Regions from separate parts of the Bradyrhizobium sp. Leo114 genome, predicted to be linked through region 2. Evidence: riboswitches for the same ligand, from Rfam matches in the RefSeq annotation. Region 2 holds a riboswitch; each other region holds the start of a gene.
What was found. A riboswitch is a leader RNA that binds a small molecule or an ion and turns the genes downstream of it on or off. The one in region 2 is predicted to bind cobalamin.

Region 1 (4,780 bases), on a different contig from region 2:
GGAACAAGCCGGTCCGCGCGTGGCTCGCGGACCGGCCGATCGCTTCAGAACGTGGCGCCGGCCTTCACCAGGAAAGTCCGACCCGGCAGCGGATAGGCGCTGAAGCGGCCGGGCGTGAAGTTCGAGGCAATGGCGTAGTCGTAATAGAGCGCATTCAGGACGTTGTTGACGCTGACCGACCAGAAGAAATGCTCATAGGCGCCGCTGAGCTTGAGGTCGATCGTCGCATCGCCCGGAATGCGCGTTTGCGTATTGGCCTGATCATTGTCCATGACGCGCGAGCTCCAGGCGCGCAGCGTGGCATCGAACACGAGATAGTTGTCCCAGACATTCCAGGTCACGCCGAGATTGCCGGTGTAGCGCGACACCAGCGGCACGTCGTTGCCGGCGAACTGTCCCTCGCGGAACACCGCGCGCGTGTAAGCCATGCCGCCGCGCAGCGACACGGTATCGCTGACGCGCAGCGAGGCCTGCGTCTCGGAGCCATAACGCCGGGTCGGATCGAGGTTGATGTTGTAGAACAGCACCGGATTGAAATGGATCTCGTTCTCGAGGTCCATGTTGTAGATGCTGGTTTGCACCTGGAAGCGGCCCGTCTTGACGCGGAAGCCGGCTTCGACGTCGTGCGAGGTCTGCGTCTTCAACTGGAAATTCTGCGGCAACGGGTTGAAGTCCGCATCGAACGCGGGTCCGGTGGACGTGCGCTCGTCGACATCGGGCGTGCGAAACGCGTGCGCGGCGCGGGCGAACACCGAGAACATTTCGGTGAAGCGATGCTCGACGCCGACATGCAGCGCGTAATTGGTCTCGCTCTGGTCGAGCGGCGTCGCCTGCGCGTCGAAGGCGAACGGCGCGTTCGGATCGTAGCGGTCGCGCGCGCTGAGCCAGGTGTTCTGCACCCGCGCGCCATAGGAGAAATCGGTGGTGGGCAAGAGGCCAACCGTGTGCTGCCAATAGCCGGCGAGCGACTGCTGCGACAGGTCGTAGGTATGGATCGGTGGCACGCCCCGGAACGCGCCGCGCTGCTGGTGGAACGTTGCATCGTAATAGTCGATGCCGGTCAGGATCGACGAGGGAATCCCGAAGATCGAATTGCTGATGCTCAGCCGCGGCGTGATCGACCAGGTCTGCAACGCGGCGTCATTGTAGGTGGATGCCGCGCTGATGAATGGCGAGGTGCCGAAGAACGCGCCTTGCGTGTCCTTCTGGCGGTAGCCGCCATCGACGATCAGGTCGACACCGTTCAGGAGCGTCTTGGTGAAGCCCGTCGTCGCGCTCGCGCCCTGCTGGTTGCCATAGTCGAACGGCGTGGCGGCGCCCTTGCGATCGGTGACGAGCTGATTGACGCCGATCGAAGGATCGACCAGCCTGCCGCCGGGAAAGCCCAGCTTCTGGTCGTCGCCGGTCACCGTCAGGAAGGCTTTCAGGTCCGGCGTCGTGTAGTTGAGATTGCCGACGCCGTTGCGCTGGTCGAGCGCATTGTTCACGCGGTAGCCGTCGGACTTGATGCCGTTGCCGTAGAACGACGCCGACCATGGTCCCGAATTCATCGCGATCGAGATCGCGGCCATGCGCTGGTTGAAGGAGCCATAGCCGGCTTCGCCGCGGATCGAGACCGGCGGGCCGCCGACACCGGTCTTGGTGACGATGTTGATCACGCCGCCTATCGCATTGTCGCCGTAGAGCACGGCGCCGCTGTTGCCGCGGGTGATCTCGACGCGCTCGATCGAATCGAGTGGGATGGTCGACAGATCCACCTGCGCCATGTCGATGTCGTTGAGCCGTCGCCCGTTGAGCAGGAACAGCGTGTTGGCGGTGGCGAACGCGCCGAAGCCGCGCAGGTCGACCGAGGTCTTGGCGCCGTTCACGCCGCCATAGAGCGATTGAAGCTGCACGCCGGGGGCCTGCGCGATGATCTCGGCCAGAACCTGGGTCGGCGAATGCGCGATGTCGTCGGCGGTGATCACGGTCGAGGACGTCCCGACAATGCCGGCAAATTGCGGGCCGCCGCCACCGCCACCGGATGAAGCTCCGCCAGCGGCGGCGCCGCCAGCGCCCGCGCCGCCGGCCGGCTGCGCGTTGGTCGGCACCTGGCCCGGCGCGGGACGCCGGGGACCTGGAGTGCCGTCGGAAGCGGGCTTGGCACGGGTGCGGTTGTGGTCGCCGGGCGCCCTGACCTCGACCGGCGGCAATTGCTCGGAGGGCGCTTCCTGCGCCTGCGCGGCGGAAACATACAAAGCGGGCGCCAGCATGCTCGACGCGAGCAGCAGCGCGCGGCGTTGCTTGGTGGCTGTGGTAGCAGAGAACATCGGCGAGACCTCGGTATGACGTCAGTGGCACGTCACAGCGAACCAAGGCTCACCATCGCGTTTCGCGCTTCAGGTGAAGCAAATGCCTGTACTCCCCGACCGACATCGTCGCGTGTGACCACGTATGACGGCAGGTCTCCTGGCTCGCGGGTCGTTACCCTTCGTCGCCTTCCCAGGACCGAGACTCCCAGTGGCATATGACGAAGGATTCACCGCATACAGTTGCGGGGGCAGCCGCGGCTTTACGGGAAGTTTCCCGGTACCGCATTCCCTTTTGATCCCGATAGGAACCGTCGGGGCCATCTAGGATTTCGGCGGCACGTGAGTCAATCCCGGCGAAACTGCGGCTCCCTGGCTCCCATACGTTTTTTTGTTCCGGTGTCGCTTGTCTGCCACCGAATTCGCTGCAAGAAGCAGGGCGCGATGAGTGCACAGGATTTCACGATAGCGGCGGGTCTGGCCGCGCGGCGGCGGTTGGGGGCGACCGTTGCAATGATTGCGTTGGTTGCCTTGCTGATGCTGATCTCGCTCGGCACCGGCCCGGTGCGGCTGTCGCCGCTGACGGTGATCGAGGCGCTGTTCGGTGGCGGCAGCGATGTCACGCAGGTGATCGTGCGCGAGATTCGCCTGCCGCGCACCATCCTGGCGTTTGCGATCGGCGCCATCCTCGGTCTGTCAGGCGCGGCGCTGCAAGGCCTGTTGCGCAATCCCTTAGCCTCGCCCTCGCTGTTCGGCGCGCCGCAATCGGCGGCGTTCGGTGCGGTGCTGGTGATCGCGCTGGGGTTGGCTGACGTCCGCTCCTATGCGCTGCCGGTCGCCGCCATCATCGCCGCATTCGGCTCGGTCTTCGTGCTGCTCGCGATCGCAGGCCGCAATGCGGGCCTCTTGATCCTGATCCTCGCCGGGCTTGCGATCTCGAGCCTTGCGGGCGCTGCGACGGCGCTGGTGATGAACCTCGCGAGCAATCCGTTCCTGGCGCTCGAGATCGCGTTCTGGCTGCTCGGCTCGCTGGAGGACCGCAGCTTCCAGCATGTCGCGCTGGCGCTGCCGTTCATCGTCGCCGGCGCGGCCATCCTGCTGTCGCAAGCCAGCGCCTTCCGCGCGCTCACGCTCGGCGAAGAGACCGCGCAAAGCCTCGGCGTCGATGTCGGCCGCCTGCGCCTGTTCGTGATCGCAGGCGTTGCGCTCGGCGTCGGTGGCGCGGTGGCGGTCACCGGCACCATCGGCTTCATCGGCCTGGTCGCGCCGCATCTGATGCGGCCCGTCATCGGCCACGATCCGGCGCGGCTGTTGGTGCCGAGCGCGCTTGCCGGCTCGGCGCTGTTGCTCGCGGCCGACATCGCGGTGCGCATCATCCCGTCGACGTCGGACATCAAGGTGGGCGTGTTGACCTCGATCATCGGCGTGCCGTTCTTCCTCTATCTCATCATGCGCGAGCGTCGCGCGCTCGGCGGAGGCGTCGCATGACGGCGCTTGTTGTAGAACACCTCAACGTCGTGCTCGCCGGCCGCCGCGTGCTCAACGATGTGTCGCTGCAACTCGCCTCCGGTCATCTCGTCGCGCTGGTCGGTCCGAACGGCGCCGGCAAAACCACGCTGCTGCGCGCGCTCGCCGGCCTCATTCCCTCCGACGGCGTCATCAAGGTGGGAGGCGAGGCGCTTGCCGCGCTGCCGCTGCGCGAACGGGCCAAGCGCTTCGGCTATCTTCCGCAAGGGCACATGGTGCATTGGCCGCTGCCGGCGCGCGACATCGTCGCGCTCGGCCGCTATCCGCATGGCGCGACCGATCCGGCGCGGCTGTCCCCGCGCGACACTGAGGCGGTGGTGCGGGCGATGCAGGCGGCCGATGTCATGGAGTTCGCGGAGCGGCGTGTCACCGAGCTTTCCGGCGGCGAGCGCAGCCGCGTTGCGCTGGCGCGCGTGTTCGCGGTGGAGGCGCCGATCATCCTGGCGGACGAGCCGACCGCCTCGCTCGATCCGCGCCACCAGATCGACGTCATGAAGGGTTTGCGTGCCGCAGCCGATCAGGGCGTGCTGGTGATCGTGGTGACGCACGACCTTGGCCTTGCCGCGCGCTTTGCCGACCATGCGCTGGTGCTGGCGCAGGGCCGCCTCGCATCGCAGGGCGCGCCGGCGGATGCGCTCTCGGAAACGGTCATGGCCGATGTGTTCCGCGTCAGCGCCTTCCGCGCCGAGCATCAGCGCGAGACGGTGATCGTGCCCTGGGCGGAGATCTGATGGGCCGGCTCGCGGCATGCCTTGCAGCGCTCGTCTTGTCCACCACTGTCGCGCATGCGGCGAGCCCGCCGCGGATCGTCTCGATGAATGTCTGCAGCGATCAATTGCTGCTCTCGCTCGCCGATCCCCAGCAGATCCTGGGCCTCAGCCGCTACTCCCGCGACGCCTGGCAATCCTTTGCCGCCGATCAGGCGCGCCGTTTCCCGATCCTTTCCGGCGGCGCGGAGGACGTGC
Region 2 (4,780 bases):
GCAGGTCGCGATGCCGATCCAGCGATGGGTGATGTAAAGCCACCGCCGTCCTTTCCGGATCAACGCGCGGCGCATGATCAGAACTTCACGTTGACGGACACTTCTGCCGTGCGCGGCATGCCGAGCAGCCATTGCCCGGAAGGGGCGGACGTGGCGTAGACAGTGTCGAAGAGATTGTAGAGGCGAAGCGCCACCGTGGTTTGCCCGTCAGGCTTCCAGCGCAGTCCGCCGTTGACCACGGTGTAGGCGGGGCGAAGCTGGGTATTGGCGTTATCGGAGAATGTTTGCCCTACGATCTGCACGCCGCCGTAGACGGACCAGTTCGGCGCGAAGTCCCAGGTCAGCCACACGTTCGATACCTGCTGCGGCACATTCGTCGGAACGTTGCCGGCGTAGCTGACGAGTTTGCCGCCCACCACCTGGCTGAAGTTGTCGTACCGGGCCCGCAGCACCGCGAGATTGGCATCGACGCGCCAACCATCATTCAGTGCCAGGCCGATCGATGCTTCGATCCCGCGCGACGATTGCTGGCCGACTTGCAGCGCCAGGCCGGCGGGATTGTTGGGATCCGGGACCAGCAGGTTGTTCTTGACGATTTCGTAACCTGCCAGCGTCCATTCACCACGGCCGCCCCAGAATGATTGCTTGACCCCAACCTCGGTTTGCTTGCCCGTGGCAAGCTGGAAGGTTTTCTGCGTGGCCGACAGCGAGATGAGATTGGTGACGGGATCGACGGCTGTCGCATACTGTCCGTAAAAGGCGAGGTTCGAGACGGGCGTGTAGACCACGCCGGTTCGCCAGCTCGTGCCCGACAGCGAGATATCGAAATTATTCGTTGGTGTCCTGTAATCGGTGCGGTCGACATCCGGCCGGTCGAACCTGATACCGCTTACAACGGACAACTGATCGGTCAGCGACAGCCGGTCCTCGGCAAACAACGCATATTGATTGACGATCGCATTGTAGCCGGGCGTGGTTCGCGTCGTGGAGGTCGCAAAAGACCCCATGTCGCCGGCATAGGGATCAACCGAAGATGCGCCGCCATAGGGCGAATTGTTGGTGTGGGTAAAATCGATCCGGTTGACGTCGAAGCCCGCAACGAACTCGTTGGCGAAGCCCAGCAGATGACCACGAAACGTTGCGTCCATCCGGTTACCGACCTGAGCCTGGTCGTGGAATATCTCGATGTAGCTGGTTCGGTCGATCAACCGTGTTGCAGGATTCCAACTATAGTTCTCGACATCACGCCAATGCCGACGGCTGGTCAGATAGTAGAGTGTGTTCTGGACCTTGACTCCTTCCGTCACGTCCCACTCGGTCTTGAACTGGCTCCAGTTATCCTGATAGCGGATCGCGCTGTCGAGCACGTTGTAGTTCTTGAACCGCAACGTGTCGTCGATCCCGCCGTTGATCAGCGGTGTGCCGAAATAGCGCGAGGGGCTTCGATTGCTGTAGTCGTTCGAGAGTGTGAAAGCGAGGTTTTCGGCGGCCTGGACCCGCACCGCGGCGGAGACCGCAACATTCGACGTCTCGTCGCGATCAACCCAGCCGTTCGAGATGTTGCCGATGGCATTGACGCGATAGGATACGTTCGGATTGATCGGGCCGCCGCTATCCACCGCAATGCGTCGCGTCGTATTGGTGTCGAGCGATATCTCGGCATCGTTGTAGGGCGTCGTGACCGGTTTCTTGGGGATCACATTGATGATCCCACCAATTGCGCCTTCCCCGTACAGAACGGAGGCTGGCCCGCGCATGACCTCGATGCGATCCGCCGACCACGTATCGAATGGAAAGGTCACGGTTCCTGCGCCAACATAGAGGCGAGTGCCATCGTACAGCGTCATCACCGAATTGCTTCCGGTGAAGCCGCGCGTGCTGAACGAGAGGCCGCCATTGCCGGGCGCCGGGCTCGCGGTAAAGCCCACTGCGTTCTGGGTGACCGCGTCCGTGACATTATGCTGGCCGCGTTCTGCGATGGTCTGCGACGTAATCGTTTCGACGCTGGCGGGCGTCTGCAGCGGAGTGAGGTTGAGGCGGCTGCCACTCGCGTTCAGCTTGTTCAGGTTTAGCGTCGGAGATGGCCTGTCGGATGTTGCGGAGGGCGTGGTGCTTCGCGCCGCCGGGCTCCGGCTCGACTGAGATTGCGCAGGTCGCGCTGCGGAAGTTGAACGCTGATGATTGAGACGCTTTGCCGCAGGCTTTTGCGGCTGGATAACGCTCACCGGAGGCAAGACATGGGACGTCTCAGGCTGCTGGGCCTTTGCCGAAGAAGATTCGAGCAGGAGAACCGGCAGGAAGTATCTGAAAGCGAGCCGCGCAGCATCACGCTGCCTTACGATAGGAACGATAGAGAGCACGAGCAGACCTCGGTATGACGTCAGTGGCACGTCACCGCAAACGAGGTCTCGCTCGAACGTGCCTATGGCACGCCGGACGAAAACAATGTCTGTACTCCCCGACCGACATTTTTGCGTGTGACCACGGCTGACGGCAGGTCTCCTGGCTTGCGGGTCCCAACCCTTCGTCGCCTTCCCAGGACCGAGGCTCCCAGTGGCGCATGACGAAAGATTCGCCGCTCACAGTTGCGGGGGCAGCCGCGGCATAGAGGAGAAGTCCCCGCACCGCGTTCCCTTTTGATCCCCGTAAGGGGAACCGTCAGTCGTGATCTAGGAGGTTGTCTGAGCCGAAGTCAATCCTCTCATTGCAGGCTCTGGACGGAGCGGAGAAGCCACGTCGGGCCGGCCGGCCAAGCCGTCCTTGGTATCAAACATCTGCGAGTCCAGAGGGATCTTCCGCAAGCCGCTCTGCCCATCTCAGATCGTCCTTGTCTACAAGCTTCTCGTGCACGGCGAGGAACGCATTCGTCGCATCAGGGCCGCAATCGGCCAAAGCGGCCTCCAGGCGCGCGAATTGCCGGCGGAGCACTGTCTGAACAAGTTTGCGGCCTTTGGCCGTAGGGTAGAGTCGTTTCTGCCTTCGGTCCTCTTCGCCAATCTTCGCGATCAGCAGGCCGTCCTTGACGAGTTGCCGCATGGTCGGATTCAAATTCTGGTGCGACACACGCATCGCACGCAAGAGATCACTGACCGTCGCTCCCGGATTCATCGCGGTCAGAACCAACACACGATTGTGCAGGCGGGTGAGACCGTAGGGCTCCAGTGCGGCTTCGGCGTCTGCGGCAAGAATCACGTTGGCGAAGAAATGCAGCAAAAACGCCTTCAGAGTCTTTTTGCGAAGATCGGCTGGGACTTCTGACTGCGCCTTAGAGGCGTGAGAGGAATTCTGCTGCTTCACCAAACCGACCATCCCTGTGAATCCGCCACCTCCTTAACCGACAATCTAGGTCCCAGCCAGACGTCCCGCAACGCCAAATATCACAATAAACTTGTACTATATAAATTATTGGGGTATCTGTCGCCATCCGGTCGCAGGTTTCAGTGCCGTGACCGGCCTTAGGCTGGAGACAGTCGTTCTGTCGCCACTTGGGGCAGGAACGCACGACAGCTTCGAGCAAAAACAACAGAGCTGTTAGGATGGGAGGAAATTGTGAACTGGAAATTTTGGACGGCTTCGATTGCGGTTCTTGTTGCAGTGCTGGCGGCGCCGCCCGCAAATGCAGGGCCAAACGGCATCACCATAGGGGTGCTCAACGATCAGAGCGGACCCTACGCCGACGGCTCGGGAAAAGGTTCGGTCGTAGCAGCGCAGATGGCGATCGAAGATTTCGGCGGAAGCGTGCTCGGCAAACCGGTGAAATTGATCTCGGCCGATCACCTGCAAAAGGTCGACGTAGCGACATCCATTGCCCGCAAATGGCTCGACGTCGAGCAAGTCGACCTTATCCTCGACGTTCCGAACTCCGGAATCCTGCTCGCTATTCAGGACATCGTCAGAAACAAGTCCGGAATTCTGATCGCCGCCGGGGGCGGCACTTCAAAGTTCACCGCCGAGGCGTGCTCGCCGTACGGATTTATGTGGGTCTACGACAGCTACGCACTCGCCAACGCCATGGGCCGCGCAGTTACCGAAAGCGGGGGGAAGTCCTGGTTCTTCCTTCCGGTGGATTATGCCTGGGGCGAGGCGCTTTCAGCAGACCTGACGGCGGCGATCAAAGCCAGCGGCGGCACCGTGGTGGGATCCGTCAAGACGCCGCTGAACACGGCGGACTTCTCGTCCTTTCTATTGCAGGCGCAAGCTTCGAAGGCCGATGTGGTCGCCCTGTTGAACGCCGGTTCCGACACCATCAACTCTGTCAAACAGGCAAACGAGTTCGGAATCACGCAAAGCCAGAGATTGGCGACCGGACTGTTCTACCTCACCGACGCTCACGCCGTGGGTCTGAAAGAGGCGCAAGGGCTGATCGTTTCCGACGGCTACTATTGGGATCGCACGCCGGAAACCCGCGCCTGGGCGGAACGTTTCCAAAAGCGTCAAGGCCGCATGCCGACCTCGGTCCAAATGGGTGTCTATTCGGCCGCGCTGCATTATCTCAAGAGCGTCGCAGCGGCAGGCAGTGACGATCGCGAGGCGATCGCAAAACAAGATTCGCGAACTTCCGGTCAGGGATCCGATGGTGCCCGATGGGCGCGTTCGTGCCGATGGCATCATGTTGCATGACATTCTGCTGCTCCAGGTCAAGAAGCCGCAAGAATCGAAGGGAGAGTGGGATCTCTTCAAGATACTCTCGGCTACTCCCGGCGACAAGGCATTCCGTCCCCTGGACCAAAGCACCTGCCCCCTGGTCGCGAAACGCGGCTAGTCGAATGCGCAGCGCGCC
Region 3 (4,780 bases), on a different contig from region 2:
GCGCGAGTTCCTCCTGGCTGATGCCGTCATAGAGATTGCGCTGGATTTCCGCGACGACAGGCGCAGCGTCGACACCGTCGAGCCCGGCGCAGGCCTCGCCGACGATCATCGCCAGCCGCGCATGGTCGAGCGGCACCTTGCTGCCGTCCGCGAGCGTGACGTGGACGATTGGCCCGCTCGATGCCGTTGCGGATTTAGTTGCCTGCTGTTCGGCGCGCTGCCGCGCCCGCTCCTCGCGATAGAGCACATAGGCGCGCGCCACCTTGTGATGGCCGCTGCGCATCAATGCCAGTTCAACCTGGTCCTGGATGTCCTCGATATGAAAGGTGCGGCCTTCGCTCATCCGGCGCGACAGCGCGCCGACGACTTCGGCGGTCAATTCCTCGACCGCTTCGTGCACGCGGCGCGACGCAGCCGCCGTATTCCCCTCGACCGCAAGGAAGGCCTTGGTCATCGCCACCGAGATCTTCCCGGCATCGAATTGCGACACCGTGCCATTGCGGCGGATCACCTGCATCGGCAGCCGTGCTTCCGGCGCCGCGATTGATTCGGGGCGCAGGTGGATGAGAGGTGACGCGGTGGTTTCGCGATCGAGAGAGAGTGACATCTTGCAGACCCCGTGATGTTGCTGGGGCCGGATGCCAGAGGCGACGCTGCGTGATGATGCCGGCGGCGTACCGGCATGAGCCTGCAAGCGGCCGCCGGGACACCCCGCCCGTGGACGTTATTTGCTGTCACGGCAGGTCTCCTGGCTCGCAGGTCGGCGTCACTCCCCGTCTTCCCAATGCGATGCCGCATCAGTGACGTCTAAAATCGGGAGCAACTCACTGCTTACAGTTGCGGGGGCAGCGCTGGATTCTCGCGAGAAACGCGCGATCACCAGCTTCCCTCTTAGCCACCATTCCTTGCGTCATGATGGACCGTGACAGCTACATCTGGTGCGATTTGGAGAATGCTGTCAATGGCACGTATGGGCGAAGCGCAAAAATTCCGGTCCATGCCGTTGGCGCTGTGAACAACCGGCTCCACGCGCACGTGATGTCAGCCGAGTTGACGTTCGCGCGATCTTGCCGGTAAGTGAACGCGTCGTGGTTCTTCGGAGAGATCTTTTCCGGAGCTAAGAGGGAAGCCGGTGTAAAGCCGGAGCTGCCCCCGCAACTGTAAGCGGCGAGCCGCGGTCCACAATTGCCACTGAAGCCTGCAAAGCTTCGGGAAGGCCGGACCACAGCAACGACCCGCGAGCCAGGAGACCTGCCTCGACAACATACACGTCCTCGGGCGGGGTGTCCCGGTGGTGCGGTTGCGATTCCGTGCGCACCTCGCGCAGGGAATCCAGACGTGTCACTACGGCCTTTGCCCCCAACTCATGGGGTTAAGCCAATGTCTTCCACTTCACTTGTTGTTGCGTCCCTCGGCACGCCGCGGATCGGTCCGCGGCGTGAACTGAAATTCGCGCTGGAACGCTTCTGGTCCGGCGCATCAGACGAAAAGACGCTGATCGAAACCGGCGTCGGGCTGCGCGCGGCCAATTGGGCGCGGCAAAAGAAACTCGGTATCACCGTGATCCCGTCGAACGATTTCTCGTTCTACGATCAGGTGCTCGACACCTGCGCAATGGTCGGCGCTATCCCAGAAAGCTATGGCTGGACCGGCGGCGCGGTGCCGCTTGCGACCTACTTCGCGATGGCGCGTGGCGCCAAGGCCGACGCGCATGACGAGGCCTGCGGACATGCCCATCACGCACATGGCGTGGCGGCGCTCGAAATGACGAAATGGTTCGACACCAACTATCACTACATGGTGCCGGAGCTTCGCAAGAACCAGTATTTTGCACTCTCATCACGCAAGCCGATCGAAGAGTATGAGGAGGCGAAGGCGCTGGGTTATCAGACCCGCCCCGTGCTGGTCGGCCCAGTCACGTTCCTGAAACTGGCCAAGTCCAAGGAACCGCATTTCGCCACGCTGTCGCTGCTCGACAGGCTCCTGCCGGTCTATATCGAACTATTGCGCGAACTCGCTGCCCGCGGTGCGGAATGGGTACAGATCGACGAGCCCTGTCTCGTGCTTGATCTGGACGCCGCCGCTCAGCAAGCCCTACGGCGCGCCTATTCCGAAATCGCCAAAGCGGTGCCGGACATCAGGATCATGCTGGCGACCTATTTCGGCGGGCTCGGCGGCAATCGTGCGGTCGCGTTTGATCTTCCGGTCGCCGGCCTGCATCTCGATCTCGTGCGCGCGCCCCAGCAGCTCGGCGATCTCATCGACGTTCCGAAAGAACGGGTGCTGTCGCTCGGCGTGATCGACGGCCGCAACGTCTGGCGCGCAGATCTGAGCCGGATCCTCGATCAGCTTGGGCCCGTCGTCGCAAAGCTCGGCAAGGAGCGCATTCAGATCGCGCCATCCTGCTCGCTGCTTCATGTACCCATCGATCTCGCCCTGGAAACCAAGCTCGATCCCGAGGTGAAGACCTGGCTTTCATTCTCGGTGCAGAAGCTCGAAGAGCTTGCCGCGCTGGGCGCGGCGCTTGGAAGTGGCCGGGCCCCTGCGTCCGAAGCGATCCGAGCGTCCGATGCCGCCGCGGCCGCGCGCAAGACCTCACCGCGGATTCACGATGCCAAGGTTGCCCAGCGTCTCGCCGCCATCGATGGCGGCATGCGCCATCGTGCCAGCCGGTTCGCCGAGCGTGCCGAGGTGCAGCGCGAGCGGTTCAATCTGCCACGCTTCCCGACCACGACCATCGGCTCCTTCCCGCAGACAACCGATGTCAGAAACGCACGCGCCGCACATGCCAATGGTGCACTCAGCGATACCGCATACAAGACCTATCTGCAGCATCAGACTGCGCGCGCCATCCGTTGGCAGGAGAATATCGGGCTCGACGTCCTGGTCCATGGCGAGTTCGAGCGCAACGACATGGTGCAGTATTTTGGCGAGCAGCTTTCCGGCTTCGCCTTCACCGAGCTCGGCTGGGTGCAGTCCTATGGCTCGCGCTGCGTCCGGCCGCCGATCCTCTACGGCGACGTCTCACGACCACAGGCGATGACGGTCGAATGGTGGCAATTCGCGCAGTCACTGACGGCAAAGCCGGTGAAGGCGATGTTGACCGGCCCCGTGACCATCCTGAACTGGTCGTTCGTCCGCGACGACCTGCCGCGCAGCGACGTGTGCCGACAGATCGCGCTCGCGATCCGCGACGAGGTGCGCGATCTGCAGGCGGCCGGTGCAGGCATGATCCAGATCGACGAAGCGGCACTGCGGGAAGGCCTGCCGCTGCGCGGGTCGGAATGGAAGACCTATCTCGATTGGGCGGTCGATAGTTTCCGCATCTGTTCCTCCGGCGTGCAGGACGAGACCCAGATCCACACCCACATGTGCTACTCCGAGTTCAACGACATCATCGACGCCATCGCGGAGATGGACGCCGATGTCATTTCGATCGAGACCTCGCGCTCGAAAATGGAATTGCTCGACGCCTTCCGGAACTACCGCTACCCGAACGAAATCGGTCCCGGCGTCTACGATATCCATTCACCGCGCGTGCCTGACATTGGCGAGATCACCGACCTCCTCAAGCTCGCAAGAGAGCGGCTCTCCGACACGCAGCTCTGGATCAATCCCGACTGCGGCTTGAAGACCCGCAAGTGGGAAGAGGTGCGCCCGGCGCTCGCCAACATGGTCGCCGCCGCCCGCGAATTGCGGTCGCTTGGCTAGACAGCGCCGCCCCGTCTCTTATCCTGCGGCGGCTCGAAGAGGAGAACGCCATGCGCTTCTGGATTCAATGCACAAGGTTCGAGACGGAGCAGCCCATTCACATCAATATCGCGCTCGTCGGCAGCATGTGGCGCGACGGCGAGCGCACCGTACTCGCCTTCGTCGGTGGCGATGGCGAGAGGATTGAGGTCGTCGAGACACCGGAGCAGATGTTGGACCGGCATCTCGGCACGCAGGACCGCATGACGATATGCAGGCGGTTGCAACATCATTGCGAAGAAGGACCCATAACCACAGGCGTTTACAGTGTGCTCCGCTACGACGGCTTGCTCGCGCCACGACAGCCGCCTGTGGAATGAGTCCCGGGCCCCGGCTACGCCCAAGGGGCTTCGCCGCGGCACGCAAGCCCGGGACGACGATGGAATGTGGAGCAATCGCCAAGGCAAAAGCCCGGCACTAGGCCGGGCTTCTGTACGTCTTGCTCTCTGATCGCGCTTACGCCTGCGGCTGCGGCTCCAGGCCGGGGTCCGGATCCGGGCGCGGACGCGACTTGCCGGCAGGCGGCACGGCGGAGGCACGTGGCGTGGTCGGCTCGAGCACGGACTCGCGGTTCGGCTTCTTACCCTTCAAGAGATCAACGATCTCGTCGCCGGTCAGCGTCTCGAACTCGAGCAGGCCTTTCGCCAGTGCTTCGAGATCGGCGCGCTTCTCGGTGAGGATTCGCGTCGCCTCGTTGTAGCCTTCCTCGACCAGGCGCTTGATCTCGGAGTCGATCTTCTGGACTGTCGCCTCCGAGGCGTTCTGGGTGCGCGACACCGACATGCCCAGGAACACTTCATCCTGGTTCTCGCCATAGGAGACGGTGCCGAGCTGTTCCGACAGGCCCCAGCGGGTCACCATCATGCGCGCCAGACGTGTCGCCTGCTCGATGTCGGAGGCCGCGCCCGAGGTGACCTTCTCGCGGCCGAACACCAGTTCTTCCGCGACGCGTCCGCCCATCATGATCGCGAGACGCGAGGTCATCTGCTCCAGCGACATCGACAGTTTGTCGCGCTCCGGCAATTGCATG

Region 1: linked by a shared signal. The riboswitch ahead of ACZIRK_RS24450 (TonB-dependent receptor) and the one ahead of ACZIRK_RS22810 (TonB-dependent receptor) in region 2 are both predicted to bind cobalamin.
Region 3: linked by a shared signal. The riboswitch ahead of metE (5-methyltetrahydropteroyltriglutamate--homocysteine S-methyltransferase) and the one ahead of ACZIRK_RS22810 (TonB-dependent receptor) in region 2 are both predicted to bind cobalamin.

What each region holds. Positions count from the first base shown of each region.
Region 1 covers NZ_JBUYEN020000020.1:156,049-160,828, forward strand. Annotated here, with positions in the region: gene ACZIRK_RS24450 (TonB-dependent receptor) at 45-2,309, opposite strand; cobalamin riboswitch at 2,422-2,619, opposite strand; gene ACZIRK_RS24455 (FecCD family ABC transporter permease) at 2,802-3,776, shown strand; gene ACZIRK_RS24460 (ABC transporter ATP-binding protein) at 3,773-4,546, shown strand; gene ACZIRK_RS24465 (ABC transporter substrate-binding protein) at 4,546-4,780, shown strand, end outside.
Region 2 covers NZ_JBUYEN020000018.1:122,035-126,814, reverse strand. Annotated here, with positions in the region: gene ACZIRK_RS22815 (PepSY domain-containing protein) at 1-75, opposite strand, end outside; gene ACZIRK_RS22810 (TonB-dependent receptor) at 78-2,351, opposite strand; cobalamin riboswitch at 2,476-2,675, opposite strand; gene ACZIRK_RS22805 (MarR family winged helix-turn-helix transcriptional regulator) at 2,767-3,309, opposite strand; partial or broken gene ACZIRK_RS22800 (ABC transporter substrate-binding protein) at 3,550-4,762, shown strand; gene ACZIRK_RS22795 (thiolase family protein) at 4,767-4,780, shown strand, end outside.
Region 3 covers NZ_JBUYEN020000005.1:247,780-252,559, reverse strand. Annotated here, with positions in the region: gene ACZIRK_RS08755 (ribonucleoside-diphosphate reductase subunit alpha) at 1-607, opposite strand, end outside; cobalamin riboswitch at 722-940, opposite strand; cobalamin riboswitch at 1,073-1,273, shown strand; gene metE (5-methyltetrahydropteroyltriglutamate--homocysteine S-methyltransferase) at 1,381-3,711, shown strand; gene ACZIRK_RS08745 (hypothetical protein) at 3,762-4,070, shown strand; gene ftsH (ATP-dependent zinc metalloprotease FtsH) at 4,207-4,780, opposite strand, start outside.